DNA from 2 places in the Nonomuraea longicatena genome. Region 2 is predicted to be linked to the other one. Evidence: riboswitches for the same ligand, from Rfam matches in the RefSeq annotation. Region 2 holds a riboswitch; the other holds the start of a gene.

Region 1 (4,407 bases), on a different contig from region 2:
ACCGGGAAGGACATGGTGGGCGCGTGGAAGCCGTAGTCGATGAGGCGCTTGGCGACGTCGTCGACGGTGACGCCGGTCTCCTTGGTGATCTGGCGCAGGTCGATGATGCACTCGTGGGCAACCAGCCCGCCGCGCCCGGTGTACAGGACCGGGTAGTGGGGGGCCAGGCGGCGGGCGAGGTAGTTGGCCGACAGGATCGCCTGCTCGGTGGCCGAGCGCAGGCCCTCGCCGCCCATCATGCGGATGTAGGCCCAGGAGATCGGCAGGATCCCGGCCGACCCGTACGGCGCCGCCGACACCGGCCCGACCGGCGAGCCGTCGCGCAGCGCGTGGCCGGGCAGGTAGGGGGTCAGGTGGCCGCGGACCGCGACGGGTCCGACGCCGGGCCCGCCGCCGCCGTGCGGGATGCAGAAGGTCTTGTGCAGGTTGAGGTGGGACACGTCGGCCCCGAACTCGCCCGGCTTGGCGAGGCCGACGAGCGCGTTGAGGTTGGCGCCGTCGACGTACACCTGGCCGCCCGCGTCGTGGACCTTGGCGCAGATCTCGGTGATGGCCTCCTCGTACACCCCGTGGGTCGAGGGGTAGGTGACCATGATCGCGGCCAGGGTGTCGCGGTGCTTGGCCAGCTTCGCGTCGAGGTCGGCGAGGTCGACGTTGCCGTCGTCGTCGCAGGCGACCACGACGACCCGCATCCCGGCCATGACGGCGCTGGCGGCGTTGGTGCCGTGCGCGGAGGACGGGATGAGGCAGACGTCGCGGCCGAGGTCGCCGTTGGCCCGGTGGTAGGCGCGGATGGCCAGCAGCCCGGCGAACTCGCCCTGGGATCCGGCGTTCGGCTGGATGGAGACGGCGTCGTAGCCGGTCACCTCGGCCAGCCAGGACTCAAGCGTGCCGATCAGCTCCAGGTAGCCCTCGGCCTGCTCGGCGGGCGCGTACGGGTGCACGGCGGCGAACTCGGGCCAGGTGATGGGCTCCATCTCGGTGGTCGCGTTGAGCTTCATGGTGCAGGAGCCCAGCGGGATCATGGAGCGGTCGAGCGCGATGTCCTTGTCCTGGAGCTTGCGCAGGTAGCGCAGCAGCGCGGTCTCCGAACGGTGGCTGTGGAAGACGGGGTGGGTGAGGTAGTCGTCGTCGCGGGCGAGCCCGGCGGGCAGGGCGCGCTCGTCGGCCAGATCCGACAGCTCGACAGGGATACCGAAGGCGGCGGCGACCCGCTCCAGGTGGGCGAGTTCGGTCTTCTCGTCGCAGGCGACGGAGACGTGGTCGGCGTCGGCCTGCCACACGTTGACCCCGCGCTTGGCGGCCTCGGCGACGACCTGGGCGGCGCGGCCGGGCACGCGGGCGGTCACCGTGTCGAAGAACACCTCGTGGACGACCTCGACCCGGCCCGCGCGCAGTACCTCGGCGAGGGTGACGGCGTGGGCGTGGGCGCGGCGGGCGATGCGGCGCAGCCCGTCGGGGCCGTGGTAGACGGCGTACATTCCGGCGATGACGGCCAGCAGCACCTGCGCGGTGCAGATGTTGCTGGTGGCCTTCTCGCGGCGGATGTGCTGCTCGCGGGTCTGGAGGGCCAGGCGGTAGGCGGGAGCGCCGTCGGCGTCGACGGAGACGCCGACGAGGCGGCCGGGCATCTGCCGCTGCAACCCTTCGCGCACGGACATGTACGCGGCGTGCGGGCCACCGAATCCGAACGGCACGCCGAAGCGCTGGGAGGAGCCGATCGCGATGTCGGCGCCCAGAGAACCGGGCGAGGCGAGCAGGGTGAGGGCAAGCAGGTCGGCGGCGGCCACGACGATCGCCCCGGAGGCGTGGGCACGCTCGGCGACGGCACGGAAGTCGCGCACCCGCCCGGAGGCGCCGGGGTACTGCACCAGGACGCCGAAGCACTCGGGCAGATCGCCGTCGAGGTCGCTGAAGACCAGTTCGATGCCGAGGGGCTCGGCGCGGGTGGCGAGGACGGCCTTGGTCTGGGGCAGAGCGTCGGCGTCGACGACGAACACGGCGCTCTTCGACCGGCCCGCCCGGCGGGCCAGCGTCATCGCCTCGGCGGCGGCCGTGCCCTCGTCGAGGAGGGAGGCCCCGGCCACGTCGAGGCCGGTGAGGTCGGAGACGACGGTCTGGAAGTTGAGCAGCGCCTCCAGGCGGCCCTGGGAGATCTCGGGCTGGTACGGCGTGTACGCGGTGTACCAGCCGGGGTTCTCCAGCAGGTTGCGCCGGATGACGGCGGGCGTGATCGTGTCGTGGTAGCCCAGGCCGATCATCGAGGTCATGACCTGGTTGCGGTCGGCCAGCGCGCGCAGTTCGGCGATCGTCTCGCTCTCGGTGGCGGCGGCCGGCAGCTTCAGAGGGTCCTTCACCCGGATGGCCTCGGGGACGGCGACCGCGACCAGGTCGGCGACGGACTCGAAGCCCACCGCCTCCAGCATGCGCTGCTGCTCGTCGGCGGAAGGGCCGATATGCCGGGTGGCGAACGGCGGGGCTGTCAGGTCGGTCATGAGGGTGCCCTCCCGGAGGCTGTGGAGACCAGGCTTGCGCGGTGGCCGGATCTCCCCCTCTGTCATGGAACCTGAGAGCTTCACCCCTCACGAACGGGGGCTTGCACCGTCGGTGAGGCGCGTCTGGCGGACGCGCCCGCTTTCCAGAGTTGCCTCGCCCCAGCGGTACCGGTTGCCTGAGAGATTCCGGGGAGGGTTGCTCCTTCGGCGCCCCGACCGGGTCGGGGACTCTCCCGCAGGGGGTCATCAGCCTTCAGGGCATAGGTTACTACTTACCCGATACGTCGGGCACGCCTGCGTTGTGCGAGTTCGTCACCTGGGTGGTCGGCCGGGTCGTCGTCACCGGCCGCCGCTCGTTCCCCCGGCAGCTCCGCGAGCGACCCCTCGACCTCGCGCCAGACGCGGCCGAGTGCGATGCCGAACACGCCCTGACCGCCCTGGAGCAGGTCGATGACCTCGTCGGCCGAGGTGCACTCGTAGACGCTGACGCCGTCGCTCATGAGCGTGATCTGCGCAAGGTCGCCGACACCCCGGTCGCGCAGATGCTGGACGGCCGTGCGTATCTGCTGCAGCGAGACGCCGGTGTCGAGCAGCCGCTTGACCACTTTGAGCACCAGGATGTCGCGGAAGCTGTACAGACGCTGCGACCCGGAGCCCTGCGCGGCTCTTATCGTTGGCTCGACGAGCCCGGTGCGGGCCCAGTAGTCGAGCTGCCTGTAGGTGATGCCGGCCGCCGCGCAGGCCGTCGGGCCCCGGTAGCCGATGTCAGCCGGCAGCGCGGACGGCGCGTCGTCGAAGAGCAGACCCTGCTCTCCGGCACGCTGCCGCGCACTCTCGCGCCGCACCGGATCTTCCTGGCCGGCCGTCTTTCCCTCGCCGCTGCTGACCGCCACGCGGACCTCCGGCTTTCTCTCATCCCATGGCCTGATCTGGGGGTTCGTAAAAGGGCGACCACGGGTTTCACTTGCACCGTAGGACCGTGACCAGGCACAGTCAACGATCCGGCTCGGCGCGTCGTGAAGCGTAAATGCACTGAAATACCTACCCCGCCCTGCCGAAGTCCTCGGGCGAGATCGTGTCAAGGAACTCCCTGAACTTCTCCACCTCGTCCTCCTGGTCGTCCGGGATGATCACCCCGGCCTCCTGGACGACCTCCTCGCTGGCGTAGATGCGCGCTCCGGTGCGCAGAGCCAGGGCGATGGAGTCGGACGGCCTGGCGCTCACCTCGACCCCGTTGGAGAAGACCAGATCGGCGTAGAAGATGCCGTCGCGCAAAGCGGTGATGTTGATCTCGCGCAGGCCGACGCCCAGCGCGCTGAGCACGTCCCTGAACAGGTCGTGGGTCAGCGGCCGCGGGGGCGGCTCCTCCGCCTGGGCCAGCGCGATGGCCGTGGCCTCGGTCATGCCGATCCAGATGGGCAGGAACCGCTCACCGTGCGCCTCCTTGAGGAGGACGATCGGCTGATTTGTGGGCATTTCTACGCGAACGCCCACTACCTCCATCTGCAACACGAGCTGCTCCGTATCCGACACCTGACGGCACTTATGCAATTCAACGTAACACCCACCGGTGCCCGAAGGGTCCGCCGGTGACCTACTCGTGAACTCACCGGCCCAGAACATCCTTGATGCCGACCCTGAACAACGCGGCGTGCAGGTCCAGCAGCAGCCTCGACAGTTCCCTCGCGGCCTCGTCCGCGTGGCCGATGGCGCCGGGAGCGCGGCGCTTCAGGATGGGTGCGACCGACTGCTCCACCAGCCCGCTCTCCCGCTCCGCCGCGGCCTTGACCGCGCGCAGGTGGCGGGCGTGCAGCCCGAAACGGGACAGGGCCGCCACCGACCGGGCGATCACGAGCGCGTCCTCGTCGTAGCGCCTGGCCGTGGCCGCGAGCAGCCCGTAGTCCTCGAGTTC
Region 2 (4,407 bases):
CGCGCGAACCCCCGCAGGATCGGTCCTCGCCCTCACCCTCACCGCACTGCTCGGGCTGAGCGCCGCCGAGGTGGTCTGCGCGCTCGTGGGCCGCCCGCTCCGCTGGCTGCCCCTGGAGCGCGCCATCGCGCTGGCGGGGCGGACGACGTGGTGGGAGATCTCCTTCGTCGCGCTGGTCGTGGCCGTCGCCGGGACGGTGATGCTGGGGCTCGCGGTGCTGCCGGGCCGTACCAGGCTGGTGCCGGTCGAGACCGGCGACCCGCTGATCGTCATCGGGATCACCCGCTCGGGCCTGCGCCGTACGGTCCGCGCGGTCGCCCAGGCGGTGGACGGCGTCGGCCACGCCCGCGTGCGGCTGCGCAAGCGCACGATCGAGGTCACCGTCGTCACCGGCCCGGAGAGTTCGGGCGCCATGCTCAGGCAGGTCGGCACCGCCGTGGGCGACCGCTTGGCGGGCCTCGGCGCGCTGTGCGCGGGCGAGGTCGTCGTACGGCTGCGCCGGAGGGGGCTGTAGATGAAGCAGTACTCGGGAAACCGGATCGGCCTCGCGGTCGTCGGCCTCGTCCTGCTCGCCGTCGGCGTGTACGCCTACCTGCGCGGCCAGTCCAAGCTGCCGGGCCAGGCGCCGCGCGCCAAGCTGCTGCCGCAGGAGAGCGCGGACGCGGTCGCCGCCCACCCGTGGGCGCTGTGGCTCACGGCCCTGGCTCTGGTACTGCTGGCCCTGACCACGCTGCGCTGGCTGCTGCTCAGCCTCGGCTGGGGGCGCAGGGGCGCGCGCGACGGCACGGGCACGGCCATGCTGTGCGTGGGCCTGAAGGACGTCGAGGGCCTGTCCCGTGCGGTGGTGCGGGTGGTGGGCCGCGCCGACCGCCTCCGCGTCAACCTGACCTGCCCGGCGACGACCGACGTCGGCGCGGTGGTCGGCAAGCTGGACAAGGACATCGTCGGCCGGATCCGGCGCGAGGTCCGCGACGACGACCTGGGCACGGTCATCCGGTTGCACGTGCGCAAGAACTAAGCCCGCAGTCTCAAGTTCGCAGGGCCGCCAGCATCCGGGAGAGGGCGGCCTGGGTGGCGGCGAGGTCGTCGGGGCCGGAGGAGTCGGCCAGCCACAGCGCCGCCTCGTTCATGGCCCCGGACAGCAGGCGGGTCAACGGGGCGACGGGCTGCGGCGTGATCACGCCCGCCGCGATGAGGGCCGACAGCGACTCCTCCAGGTGTCGTCCGGAGCCCGCCTCGTCGAGTTCGCGCCAGCGCGACCAGCCGAGTACGGCCGGGCCGTCGATGAGCATGATCCGCTGGATCTCCGGCGCGGTGCTGGCCGCCAGGAACGTGCGGCAGCCGGTGGTCAGCTGCTCCCACGGGTCGGACTGCCGGTCGGCGGCCGTGGCGACCCGGTCGGCCACCTCCTGCTGGACCTCGGCGAGCACGGCCTCGAACAGCTCGGCCTTGCTGGCGAAGTGGTGGTAGAGCGCGCCCTTGGTCACCCCGGCGGCCGAGACGATCTCCGACAGGCCCACGGCGGCGTACCCCTCGGTGGCGAACAGCCGCCTGCTCTCGGCCATCAGGGCGCGCCTGGTCTGGGCCCGCTGTTCCGCTCGCGTGCTCGGCATGGACTCCTCCTTGACATACCGCTGGTATGCGAACTAGCTTACTCGCATACCAGCGGTATGTGAAAGGATTCACCGTGAAACTCCAGAGCCTCTACCCCGTGATCGGCACCTCCCGCATCCGGGAGTCGCGCGACTTCTACGTGAACCTGTTCGGCTTCGAGATCACCTTCGAGGCCGACTGGTACGTCAGCCTGCGACGTGGCGGCCACGAACTGGCCCTGCTCGACCACGCCCACCCCACCGTGCCCGCCGCCTACCGCAAGACCGCCCAGGGCGTCCTGCTCAACGTCGAGGTCGAGGACGTGGACGCCGAATGGGAGCGCCTGGTCGTCAAGGAGGGCCTGAAAGCCGAACTCGACCTCCGCACCGAGGACTTCGGGCAGCGACACTTCATCGTCGCCGACCCCAACGGCCTCCTCATCGACATCATCACCAACATTCCGCCCACCGAGGAGTACGCCTCCCAGTTCGTGGACAGCACATCCTGAACGCGACAACACCCCCATGGCGGCACTAGGCTGGCGGTGGCACCGATGAACCCACGCGGGAGAGCGTCCTGACACCCGGTCAGGAACCCTGAAGGAGCAAGCCCTCCCCGCGAACCTCTCAAGGCAAAGGACCGCGCGGGCGAGGTGGCCTCTGGAAAGCAGGTCCTTGCGACCTCGCCGAAGGTGAAAGTCCGGCAAAACCCGGGCGAAGCTCTCAGGCAACCATGACAGAGGGGGAGGATGCTGGCATCCGATCCTGCCCTGAGGTGCGCACATGTCCCGACCGACGCCGCTGCGAGACATCCATGAGAGTCTCGGCGCGACACTGACCGACTTCGCGGGCTGGCTCATGCCCCTGCGCTACGGCAGCGAGTCCATCGAGCACACCGCCGTACGCACCGCAGCCGGACTGTTCGATCTCTCCCACATGGGCGAGATCTTCGTGACCGGCCCGCAGGCCGGGCAGGCCCTCGACCACGCCCTCGTCGGCCACCTGTCCGCCCTCGCCGTCGGCCGCGCCCGCTACACCATGATCGTCAACGCCGAGGGCGGCGTCCTCGACGACCTCATCGTCTATCGCCTCGGCGACGAGGAGTTCATGGTCGTCGCCAACGCCTCCAACTACGAACTCGTCGCCCGTGAGCTGACCACCCGCTCCAGCGCCTTCGACGCGGCCGTCGAGGACCGCTCCGACCAGTACGCGCTCATCGCGGTGCAGGGACCGCGCGCGCAGGAGATCCTCGCCACGCTCACCGACGCCGACCTGCCCGGCCTCAAGTACTACGCCGGACTGCCCGGCACCGTCGCCGGAGCCCAGGCGCTCATCGCGCGCACCGGCTACACCGGTGAGGATGGATTCGAGCTGTTCGTCGCGAACGCCGACGCCGTCTCGCTCTGGCACGCGCTGACCAAGGCGGGGGAACCGTACGGGCTGGTGGCCGCCGGGCTGTCCTCCCGCGACACGCTCCGCCTGGAGGCGGGCATGCCGCTGTACGGCAACGAGCTGTCCACCGCCCTCACCCCGTTCGACGCGGGACTGGGACGAGTGGTGAAATTCGACAAGCCCGGAGACTTCGTCGGCCGGGCGGCGCTGGAGGCGGTCAAGGACACTCCGCCCCGGCGCCGCCTGGTCGGACTCGTCGCCCAGGGCCGCAGGGTGCCCCGCCACGGGTACCCCGTGACCAAGGACGGCGCCGTCGTCGGCGAGGTCACCAGCGGAGCGCCTTCCCAGACCCTCGGGAAGCCGATCGCGATGGCCTACGTGGACACTGGAGTCACCGAAGGACTGGCCGTGGACATCCGAGGCAGCCACGAAGGCGTGGACCTGGTCGAGCTGCCTTTCTACAGGAGGAAGTAAGTGAGCAACATCCCTGACGAGCTGAGCTACACCAAGGAGCACGAGTGGGTGGCCGGCCTCGACGACGGCCTGACGCTGACCGTCGGGATCACCGCCTTCGCCGCCGACGCCCTCGGTGACGTCGTCTTCGTCCAGCTTCCCGAGGTGGGTGTGAACGTCGAGGAAGGCGAGTCCATCGGCGAGGTCGAGTCGACCAAGTCGGTCAGCGAGATCTACGCCCCCGTCGGCGGCGAGGTCATCGAGGTGAACCGGGCCGTCGTCGACGACCCCTCACTCTGCAACAGCGACCCGTACGGCGACGGCTGGATGTTCCGCATCCGCCTGGAGGGCGACCCCGAGAACCTCCTGACGGCCGAGGAGTACGCCGCCCTCACCTCCGCCGAGTCCTGACCCACCATGCCGGGGCCCTGCCGGGCCCCGGCGCACCACCAGCGCGGAAGGGCGCATCCCATGGCGATCAGCGTCTTCGACCTCTTCAAGATCGGCATCGGTCCGTCGAGCTCGCACACCGGCGGCCCGATGGCCGCCGCCCACAAGTTCGCCCGAGGTCTCGACACCGACGGCCTCCTCGACGCCACCGCTCGCGTCGAGGCGATCCTGTACGGCTCGCTCGGCCTGACCGGCAAAGGCCACGGCAGCGACAAGGCCGTCCTGCTCGGCCTGTCCGGAGAGAAGCCGGAACTGGTCGACGTCGACACCGTCGACGACAGACTCGCCGAGATGCGCACCTCCGGCACCGTCCGCCTCTACGGCACCAAGGAGATCCCCTTCGTCGTCGGCGAGGACCTCGTCTTCGAACGCAAGATCTCCCTGCCCGGCCACCCCAACGGGATGCGCTTCACCGCCCGCGCCGAGGACGGCACCGTCCTGCGCGAGAAGATCTACTACTCGGTCGGCGGCGGCTTCGTGGTCGACGAGAACGCCACCGGCGCCGACCGCATCAAGCCCG

What was found. Region 2 has a riboswitch for glycine ahead of gcvT (glycine cleavage system aminomethyltransferase GcvT). Riboswitches for the same ligand answer to the same signal wherever they lie in the genome.
Region 1: another riboswitch for glycine. It lies ahead of gcvP (aminomethyl-transferring glycine dehydrogenase); the one in region 2 lies ahead of gcvT (glycine cleavage system aminomethyltransferase GcvT).

What each region holds. Positions count from the first base shown of each region.
Region 1 covers NZ_BAAAHQ010000025.1:41,496-45,902, reverse strand. The annotation lists gene gcvP (aminomethyl-transferring glycine dehydrogenase) at 1-2,495, opposite strand, end outside; glycine riboswitch at 2,649-2,741, opposite strand; gene ABD120_RS24460 (MerR family transcriptional regulator) at 2,768-3,388, opposite strand; gene ABD120_RS24455 (bifunctional nuclease family protein) at 3,537-4,007, opposite strand; gene ftsR (transcriptional regulator FtsR) at 4,102-4,407, opposite strand, start outside.
Region 2 covers NZ_BAAAHQ010000063.1:24,429-28,835, forward strand. The annotation lists gene ABD120_RS38435 (DUF6286 domain-containing protein) at 1-514, shown strand, start outside; gene ABD120_RS38440 (hypothetical protein) at 515-1,018, shown strand; gene ABD120_RS38445 (TetR/AcrR family transcriptional regulator) at 1,029-1,613, opposite strand; gene ABD120_RS38450 (VOC family protein) at 1,688-2,101, shown strand; glycine riboswitch at 2,148-2,245, shown strand; glycine riboswitch at 2,246-2,342, shown strand; gene gcvT (glycine cleavage system aminomethyltransferase GcvT) at 2,376-3,458, shown strand; gene gcvH (glycine cleavage system protein GcvH) at 3,459-3,848, shown strand; gene ABD120_RS38465 (L-serine ammonia-lyase) at 3,909-4,407, shown strand, end outside.